2 regions of the Megasphaera stantonii genome follow, and region 2 is predicted to be linked to the other one. Evidence: riboswitches for the same ligand, from Rfam matches in the RefSeq annotation. Region 2 holds a riboswitch; the other holds the start of a gene.

Region 1 (4,211 bases), 920 kb from region 2:
CAGCCTGAATTCACTCAGCTGGACATGGAAATGTCCTTTATGGATCAGGAAGAAATCTTGACGCTCGTCGAAGAAATGGTTCACTATATCTTCAAGGAAACGCTGGGCCACGACGTAGAACTGCCGATTCACCGCATGACCTGGGACTACGCCATGGAAAACTACGGCTCTGATAAGCCGGACCTGCGCTTCGACATGAAGTTTACCGACATTACGGACCTCGTCCGCGATACGGAATTCAAAGTGTTCCGCTCCGTTGTCGACAACGGCGGCCAGGTCAAGGCCATCAACGTCAAGGGCGACGCCGGCATTCCGCGCCGCGAACTGGACAACCTCGTCGAATACGTATCCCGCTACGGCGCCAAGGGCCTGGCATGGATCTGCTTCATGGAAGACGGCACGCTGAAATCGCAGGTTAAGAAATTCCTCGGCGAAGATACGCTCAAAGCTATCGGCGAAAAGTGCGGCAGCGAAACGGGCGACTTGGTTCTCATGATTGCCGACAAACCGGCCGTCGTCGCAGCAGCTCTCGGCGAACTGCGTAAGGAAATGGCCCGCCGCATGAACATGATCGACGAAAGCAAATTCGCCTTCACCTGGGTTGTCGATTTCCCTATGTTCGAATACAGCGAAGAAGAAAAACGCTACGTCGCCATGCATCATCCGTTCACGGCTATCCGCGACGAAGACCTGGATAAATTGGAAACAGACCCGGCTCACGTCTATGCTAAGGCATACGACCTCGTTCTCAACGGCGTCGAACTGGGTGGCGGCTCCCTCCGTATTTACCAGCCTGATTTGCAGCAGCGCGTATTTAAGGCTATCGGCCTTACGCCGGAAGAAGCAGAACAGAAATTCGGCTTCCTGCTCCGGGCCTTCGAATACGGCGCTCCCCCTCACGGAGGCTTGGCCTTCGGCCTGGACCGCATGATCATGCTCATGCTCAAACGCAAGTCCATCCGCGACGTCATCGCCTTCCCGAAGACGCAGAACGCTATCGACCCCATGAGCGAAGCGCCGTCGGAAGTTACGAAAAAACAACTTCACGAGCTTCACATTCAGGTAGAAGAAGAACTCGTCAAGAAATAAAAGTCGCATTACAGAAAAAGGTATCGGCATGGCCGGTACCTTTTTTATCAGATAGAAAGGAAGTTGAGCAACGTGAAACTGCAATATGTAAAAGCAGATCCCAGCGGCAATACGACACTATTCGTACTGAGCGGCGTCGCGCCGGAACAGCGCAGCTCCTTGGCGGCAAAACTATTGAAAGACAAGGGGATTGATGCCGAGCAGGTCGCGTATTTATCTATGACAGAAGGCCAGCCGCTGCGCGTCGACATGATGGGCGGCGAATTCTGCGGCAATGCATCCCGCTCCGCCGCGGCCTACGCCTTGCAGCTCGCCGGCAGGGATAGCGGCGACTATGCCGTGTCCTGCTCGGGCTGCGAAGGCCTCCTCCAGGCCCAGGCAAAAAAATGTCCCGACGGAGCCTACGACGCGTATATCGAAATGCCCCTGCCCTTGTCTGTCGAAGCAGTTCTCCTCGACGTAGGCGGCATGCCGAGCCGCTTTTTCCGCGTCGAGCTGCCGGGCATCGTTCATTTCGTCCACTTTGCCTCTGAAACGGAAATGGAATACAAGGACATGTTTTGGACGGCATTGCAGGACTATGCGTCGGACGAACAGCTGGATGCATTCGGCCTCATTCTCTTTGACCCGGCCCATCTGCACATGGTCCCGGCCGTATACGTGACGGCGACGGACACGCTGTACTGGGAACAAAGCTGCGGCTCCGGCTCGGCGGCCGTAGCGGCGGCCTTGGCCTGCGTAGGCAAAAAGGACGTATCCTGCACGATTCAGCAGCCCGGCGGGGCGATTGCCATCGCTGCGACCGTAGAAGGCGAAGACAAGGAGCTGCGCAGCATTTTTATCGGCGGCCCCGTATCCTTCGGCGACGTACAGGAAATCGACATATAATCATACTGCTATGGCCTGTAAGCCGGTTCTCTGTGAACCGGCTTCTTTTCGTACTAGCTGACATGGGCCAGGTGATTTCCCCTTTTTTTGATTTTTGTGGAGCCAGGCTGTATCCAGCGGAGAAGGGGCAAATGTCATTGACAGTATACGGAGAATTCTTGTATAATAAGTCCATAATCATGTGACTGACGGAAGTGGAATCAACCACGGGGAGCATGATTGACGCGAAGCCGACCGTCTGGGCAACATTTCCAGAAGTGTCGGTATTTTTTTATGCTACGAACAGGAGTGACGCAAATCATGGCACAGGTATTAAGCGATATTGAAATTGCACAGCAGACCGCGCTGGAACCGATCGTAAAGATTGCGGAAAAAGTCGGATTAACTGACGATGATTTGGAATTATACGGTAAATATAAGGCAAAGATTTCCTTTGACGCTATCAAGCGCCTTTCGAAAAACGAAGACGGCAAGCTTGTCCTCGTCACGGCTATTACGCCGACGCCGGCCGGCGAAGGCAAGACGCTGACGACGATCGGCCTCGCCCAGGCGCTGAACTACATGGGGCATAAGGCCGTCGTCGCCCTTCGCGAACCTTCCCTTGGCCCCGTATTCGGCATTAAGGGCGGCGCTGCCGGCGGCGGCTACTCGCAGGTACTGCCGATGGAAGATATTAATCTCCATTTTACAGGCGACATGCACGCTATTACGGCGGCCAACAATCTTCTGGCCGCTGCCATCGACAACCACGTTCATCAGGGCAACGCCCTGCGCATCGACGTGCGCCGCGTCATCTGGAAGCGCGTCATGGACATGAACGACCGGGCCCTGCGCAACATCGTCGTCGGCATGGGCGGCAAGGTCTGCGGATTCCCGCGGGAAGACCACTTCATGATTACCGTTGCCTCGGAAATCATGGCGGCCCTGTGCCTGGCCAGCGACCTCATGGACTTGAAGAAGCGCATGGGTGACATCACCGTAGCTTATGACTTGGACGGCAACCTCGTGACGGCCCGCCAGCTCGGCGTCGAAGGCGCAATGGCTATCCTCATGAAGGACGCCATCAAGCCGAACCTCGTCCAGACGATCGAGCACACGCCGGCCCTCGTACACGGCGGCCCCTTCGCCAACATCGCTCATGGCTGCAACTCCGTCGTAGCTACGAAGCTGGCCCTCAAGATGGGCGATATCGCCGTTACGGAAGCTGGTTTCGGCGCAGACCTCGGCGCGGAAAAATTCATGGACATTAAGTGCCGGTTCGCCGGCATTAAACCGAATGCTGTCGTCGTCGTCGCAACAGCCCGGGCTCTTAAAATGCACGGCGGCGTAGACAAGAAGAACTTGCAGGAAGAAAATATCGAAGCCTTGAAGAAGGGCTTTGCCAATTTGGCTAAGCACGTGGAAAATATGCGTACCTACGACGTTCCCGTCGTCGTCGGCATCAATAAATTTGCTACCGATACGGATGCGGAAATCGCGACGCTCCGCCAGCTCTGCGCCGATTACGGCGTCGACGCAGCCCTCAATAACTGCTGGGCCGAAGGCGGCAAGGGCGGCGTAGAATTGGGAGAAAAGGTACTGCAGCTCATCGCCCAGCCGCAGACGCCGTACAAGCCGCTGTACGACGTAAACGACACCATCGCCCAGAAGATGGAAACGATCGTCAAAAAGATTTACGGCGGCGCAGGCGTCGTCTTTGAAAGCAAAGCGCAGAAACAGGTGGCCGAGCTGGAAAAATTCGGCCTCGACAAGATGCCTCTCTGCGTAGCGAAGACGCAGTATTCCTTGTCCGACGATCCGTCTCTCCTCGGCGCGCCGAAGGACTTCACCGTTACCGTCAAGGACGTGCGCGTCTGCACCGGTGCAGGCTTTATCGTCTGCCAGACCGGCGACATTATGACGATGCCGGGCTTGCCGAAGGTTCCTGCTGCTAATAGAATGGATATCGATGAAAATGGCGTTATCACAGGATTGTTCTAAGCCCGATTTCAGCCGCTTCCAGTCCATGCCCCTCGACGCCCTGCTGGAAGCGACGGCTTCTAAGGAGCCTGTTCCCGGCGGCGGCGGCATCGCGGCCATGACGGCGGCCTCGGCGGCGGCCCTCGTCGAGATGGTGGCAAACCTGACCCTCGGTAAAAAAGGGTATGAAGACGTGGCCAAGCTGATGGAATCCATTAAGGAACAGGCCCGAGACCTGCGCATACGCTATCTGGCCGGTATTGCCGAGGACGCGG
Region 2 (4,211 bases):
TACGAGGAAGCGGCGGCCCAGGGCCTTATGGCCGGCATCAACGCGGCCCGTAAGGTGCAGGGCAAGGAGCCTTTTATCCTCACCCGCTCGGAAGCCTACATCGGCGTCCTCATCGACGATTTGGTCACCAAGGGAACGGAAGAACCGTACCGCATGATGACCAGCCGCTCGGAATACCGACTCATCCTGCGGCAGGACAACGCCGACCTGCGCCTGACCCAGAAGGGCTACGACATCGGCCTGGTCACGCAGGAACGGTACGACGCCTTTATAGAGAAGAAAGAAGCCGTCGAAGCGGGACTGGAGGCGCTGAAGGCCCTGCCCGTCACGCCGACAAAGGAAAATCAGGAAAAGCTGGCTTCTATCGGCACGGCTCCCGTCCGCACCGGCCTCAAGGCTTACGATTTGCTGCGGCGCAACGAAGTGACCTATCATACGCTGAGCCAGGTATTTCCCCTGCCGCAGCTGGCCGACGACGTGTGCGAGGAAATCGAAATCATGGTCAAGTACGAAGGCTATATCAACCGCCAGCTGGAACAGGTGGAAAAGATGAACCGCCTGGAACAGAAGCTGATGCCGGAAGATATCGTATACGCCGACATCGATACCCTGTCGGGCGAAGCGCGGCAGAAGCTGGACGCTATACGGCCCCGTTCCTTAGGGCAGGCCAGCCGCATTTCCGGCGTATCGCCGGCGGATATTACGGCCCTGCTCATCGTGTTAGAACAGCGCCAGCGGGAGGAAAAACATGTTTAGAGATGAACTCATCGCGGCGGCGAAGGACTTCGGCCTGGTTTTGACGACGGAGCAAATCGACCGATTCTGTTTGTTTGCAGAGCGCCTGGTCGAGACGAATAAGGTCATGAACCTGACGGCCCTTACGGAGCCAGCCGACGTAGCCGTAAAACACATGATAGACAGCCTGTCGTGCTACGACGCGGCGTGGTTTCCCGAAGGGGCCTCCGTCCTGGATCTCGGCACGGGAGCCGGATTTCCCGGCCTGCCCCTGCTCATCTACCGGCCCGATTTGAAGGTGACCTTTTTCGATTCCCTGCAGAAGCGGCTGACGTTTTTACAGGGCGTGACGGCGGAGCTGGGCCTGACGGCTTCCTTCCTGCACGGCCGGGCCGAGGAAATGGCCCACAAAGAGGAATACAGGGAACGCTTCGATATCGTGACCAGCCGGGCTGTAGCCCGCCTGCAGATATTGGCCGAATGGGCCCTTCCCTATACAGCTCGCCAGGGCGTATTTATCTCCTTAAAAGGCGCCCAGTACGAGGAAGAGCTGGCCGAAGCCCAAAAGGCCCTGTCCATCCTCGGCGGCGCGGTGGCGGAAGTCCGCCCCGTCCATTTGCCGGGGCTGGATGACAAGCGGGCCGTCCTGTATATCAAAAAGACGAAGAAATGTCCGGCCAAATACCCGCGCAAGCCGAAAATGGCCGCTAAAAATCCGTTGTAATCATCTATAAGTTTATGCTCAAGGGAGGCATGTATCATGTCTTTAAAGAAAACAATCTTAGCTGCGCTGACTGCCTGCGTAGCCCTATCTTCCATAGCCTTCGCCGAAAATCCGGAATCGCCGGCAGTAGCGGCTCAGGCCGCCTACGTCATGGACGCCGATACGGGCGACGAGCTGTACGCCAAACAGCCTGACCTGAGAGGATATCCCGGCAGTACGACGAAGATGATGACCTGTATCGTCGCCTTGGAAAACGGACAAGGCATCATGGATAAGACGATTCGCATTACCGATAAGGCCCTGAGCGTCGAAAGCGATGCCTCTGTCCTCGGCCTGCAGCAGGGCGACCAGATTACCCTGCGCAACGCCCTGACGGGCATGATGCTCGTGTCGGGCTGCGATGCCGCCGTGGCCATTGCGGAAACGGTTGAGCCGACGGAAGATGCCTTCGTCGCAAAAATGAACGCGAAGGCGGCGGCTCTCGGTGCGACCCATACGCATTTCGTCAATCCCCACGGCCTTCCTGACGCCAATCACTATTCGACGGCCCGGGATCTGGCCAAAATTGGGGCTTACGGCATGAAGCTGCCGGCCTTCCGGGATATCGTCAAGCGCAGTACCTTTGACATGCCCTACGTCGACGGCAGCTATAAGCATTGCGTTTCGACGAACGAATTCCTGACTAGCGGGTTCCCCGGAGCAAACGGCATTAAAACCGGCACGACGAATGCCGGCGGGCCGTGCCTCGTCGTTTCGGCGACTCAGAACGGGCGGACGGTCATCGCGGCTATCATGAATTCGGAAGACCGCTACGGCGATGCCCAGGCCCTGATGAAATACGGCTTTTCCGTATTGAAGCCCCTGGAAAACGTCTACATCATCCGCAAGGCCCCGGCAGGTCAGACGCTGACCGAATTGGGCCGGCAGCAGATGGAGCAGGCCAAGGCTGCGGCAGACGCCAAGGCTAAGGGTCAAGCCGCGCAGGAAACAGCTTACGGAACGGACGCCGATACGGCCGACATGGCTGCGGCAGCTGTGAAAAAATCTGCATAATTCTTGACAGGTATGCTCTAAATCCGTATAATCATATCATAACAACGTACCTATACAGTGCAGGACTGACGGAATGAAGTGGAATAACCACGTGGACTGCACGGTGACATACACGCCGACCGTCTGGGCAAGAGTACATCTATTCTTTGTCCAGCCGGCCGGCTTTTTATTGCCCCGGTGGGACAAGTCAAAGGAGACGATATCATGAAAAGAAATCGCTGGCTCATTGCCCTGTCCGCCATGGGAATTCATATCTGCATCGGCAGCGTCTACGCTTGGAGCGTATTGACCAAGCCCATTATGGAATCGATGGGCTTTACGCTGCAGCAGACGACGTGGACCTTTTCTCTGGCTATCTTATTTTTAGGTTTATCTGCCGGATGCCTGGGCAGCTTCGTCCAAAAGGCCGGCCCCCGCAAGTCGGGCCTCGTGTCGACTTTATTTTTCGTTTCGGCTATGTTCGGCACGGCGGCGGCCATGGAGTTCCGCAGCCTGCCGATGCTGTATCTGTTTTACGGCGTCATCGGCGGCATCGGCCTGGGGACGGGATATATTACGCCTGTCTCGACTTTGGTCAAATGGTTTCCTGACAACCGCGGCTTTGCCACGGGCCTGGCCATCATGGGCTTCGGCTTTGCCAGCATGATCGCCGGTCCGGCGATGCAGCTTCTCGTCGCTAATTTTGGCTTGGCGACAAACTTCCTCATCCTGGGCGCAGTGTATCTCGTCGTCATGACAGCTTCGTCCCTGTACTTAGCGCCACCGAAGGACGACGAAATACCCCGTCCCGATGCAGAGCTGGCGAAGCCATCCGGCCCGGTTTATGCCGATGCCATGCCGCAGTTTTCCTTGAAAGAGGCCATGAAGACCTGGCAGCTCTATACGATTTGGTGGCTCTTTTTCGTCAATATCACCTGCGGCATCGCCCTCTTAGCCGTCGCCTCGCCGATGGCCCAGGAAGTCGTCGGCATGTCGCCCATGGCTGCCGCGTCCATGGTCGGCCTCATCGGCTTTTTGAACGGCGCCGGCCGCATTGCCTGGGCGACTGTATCGGATTATATCGGCCGGGCTAATACGTACGTCCTCTTTTTCTTCATCGAGGCCCTGGCCTTCTTCAAGCTGTCGACGGAAACGAACGCTTTCAGCTTTCAAATCGTCGTGCTGCTCATCATTACCTGCTACGGCGGCGGTTTTTCCTGTATGCCGGCCTACCTCAGCGACCTGTTCGGCACCAAGGCCCTGAGCGCTATCCACGGCCGCATCCTCACAGCCTGGGGGGCCGCCGGCGTGGCCGGCCCCCTGCTCCTGTCGTGGATCAAGGAGACGACGAACAGCTACTCCCTCACCCTGCAGGTCTTCTCGGCCCTCTTCGTCACGTCCCTGCTGGTTATGGCCGTCCTGAAATACAAGACGCGCCACGGCATCGCCGGTCAGGACGCCTATTGGTCGGCAAGGAAAGCGTCTGTCAAATAGATTTCAGTAATAAAAAATCAGGGTCTTCCTTCATGGTGGAAGATCCTGATTTTTTGTTGTCTATTCAACGATTCAATTTATAACCGCTGGGGAATACCCGGGCCGACGGGCCAGCCTGTGAGATACCAGAAGATGAACAAGGCGTACCACATGACCAGGAAAGCCATGGCGTAGGGCATCATGAGGGATAAATAGGTGCCGATGCCGCTGTCTTTTTTGTAACGGC

The links. Region 2 has a riboswitch for ZMP and ZTP ahead of DKB62_RS06780 (L-lactate MFS transporter). Riboswitches for the same ligand answer to the same signal wherever they lie in the genome.
Region 1: another riboswitch for ZMP and ZTP. It lies ahead of DKB62_RS02590 (formate--tetrahydrofolate ligase); the one in region 2 lies ahead of DKB62_RS06780 (L-lactate MFS transporter).

The regions. Positions count from the first base shown of each region.
Region 1 covers NZ_CP029462.1:525,531-529,741, reverse strand. Annotated here, with positions in the region: gene aspS (aspartate--tRNA ligase) at 1-1,089, shown strand, start outside; gene DKB62_RS02595 (histidine racemase CntK family protein) at 1,162-1,977, shown strand; ZMP/ZTP riboswitch at 2,149-2,228, shown strand; gene DKB62_RS02590 (formate--tetrahydrofolate ligase) at 2,278-3,957, shown strand; gene DKB62_RS02585 (cyclodeaminase/cyclohydrolase family protein) at 3,932-4,211, shown strand, end outside.
Region 2 covers NZ_CP029462.1:1,448,806-1,453,016, forward strand. Annotated here, with positions in the region: gene mnmG (tRNA uridine-5-carboxymethylaminomethyl(34) synthesis enzyme MnmG) at 1-756, shown strand, start outside; gene rsmG (16S rRNA (guanine(527)-N(7))-methyltransferase RsmG) at 749-1,459, shown strand; gene DKB62_RS06775 (D-alanyl-D-alanine carboxypeptidase family protein) at 1,496-2,512, shown strand; ZMP/ZTP riboswitch at 2,564-2,648, shown strand; gene DKB62_RS06780 (L-lactate MFS transporter) at 2,717-3,985, shown strand; gene DKB62_RS06785 (AbgT family transporter) at 4,063-4,211, opposite strand, start outside.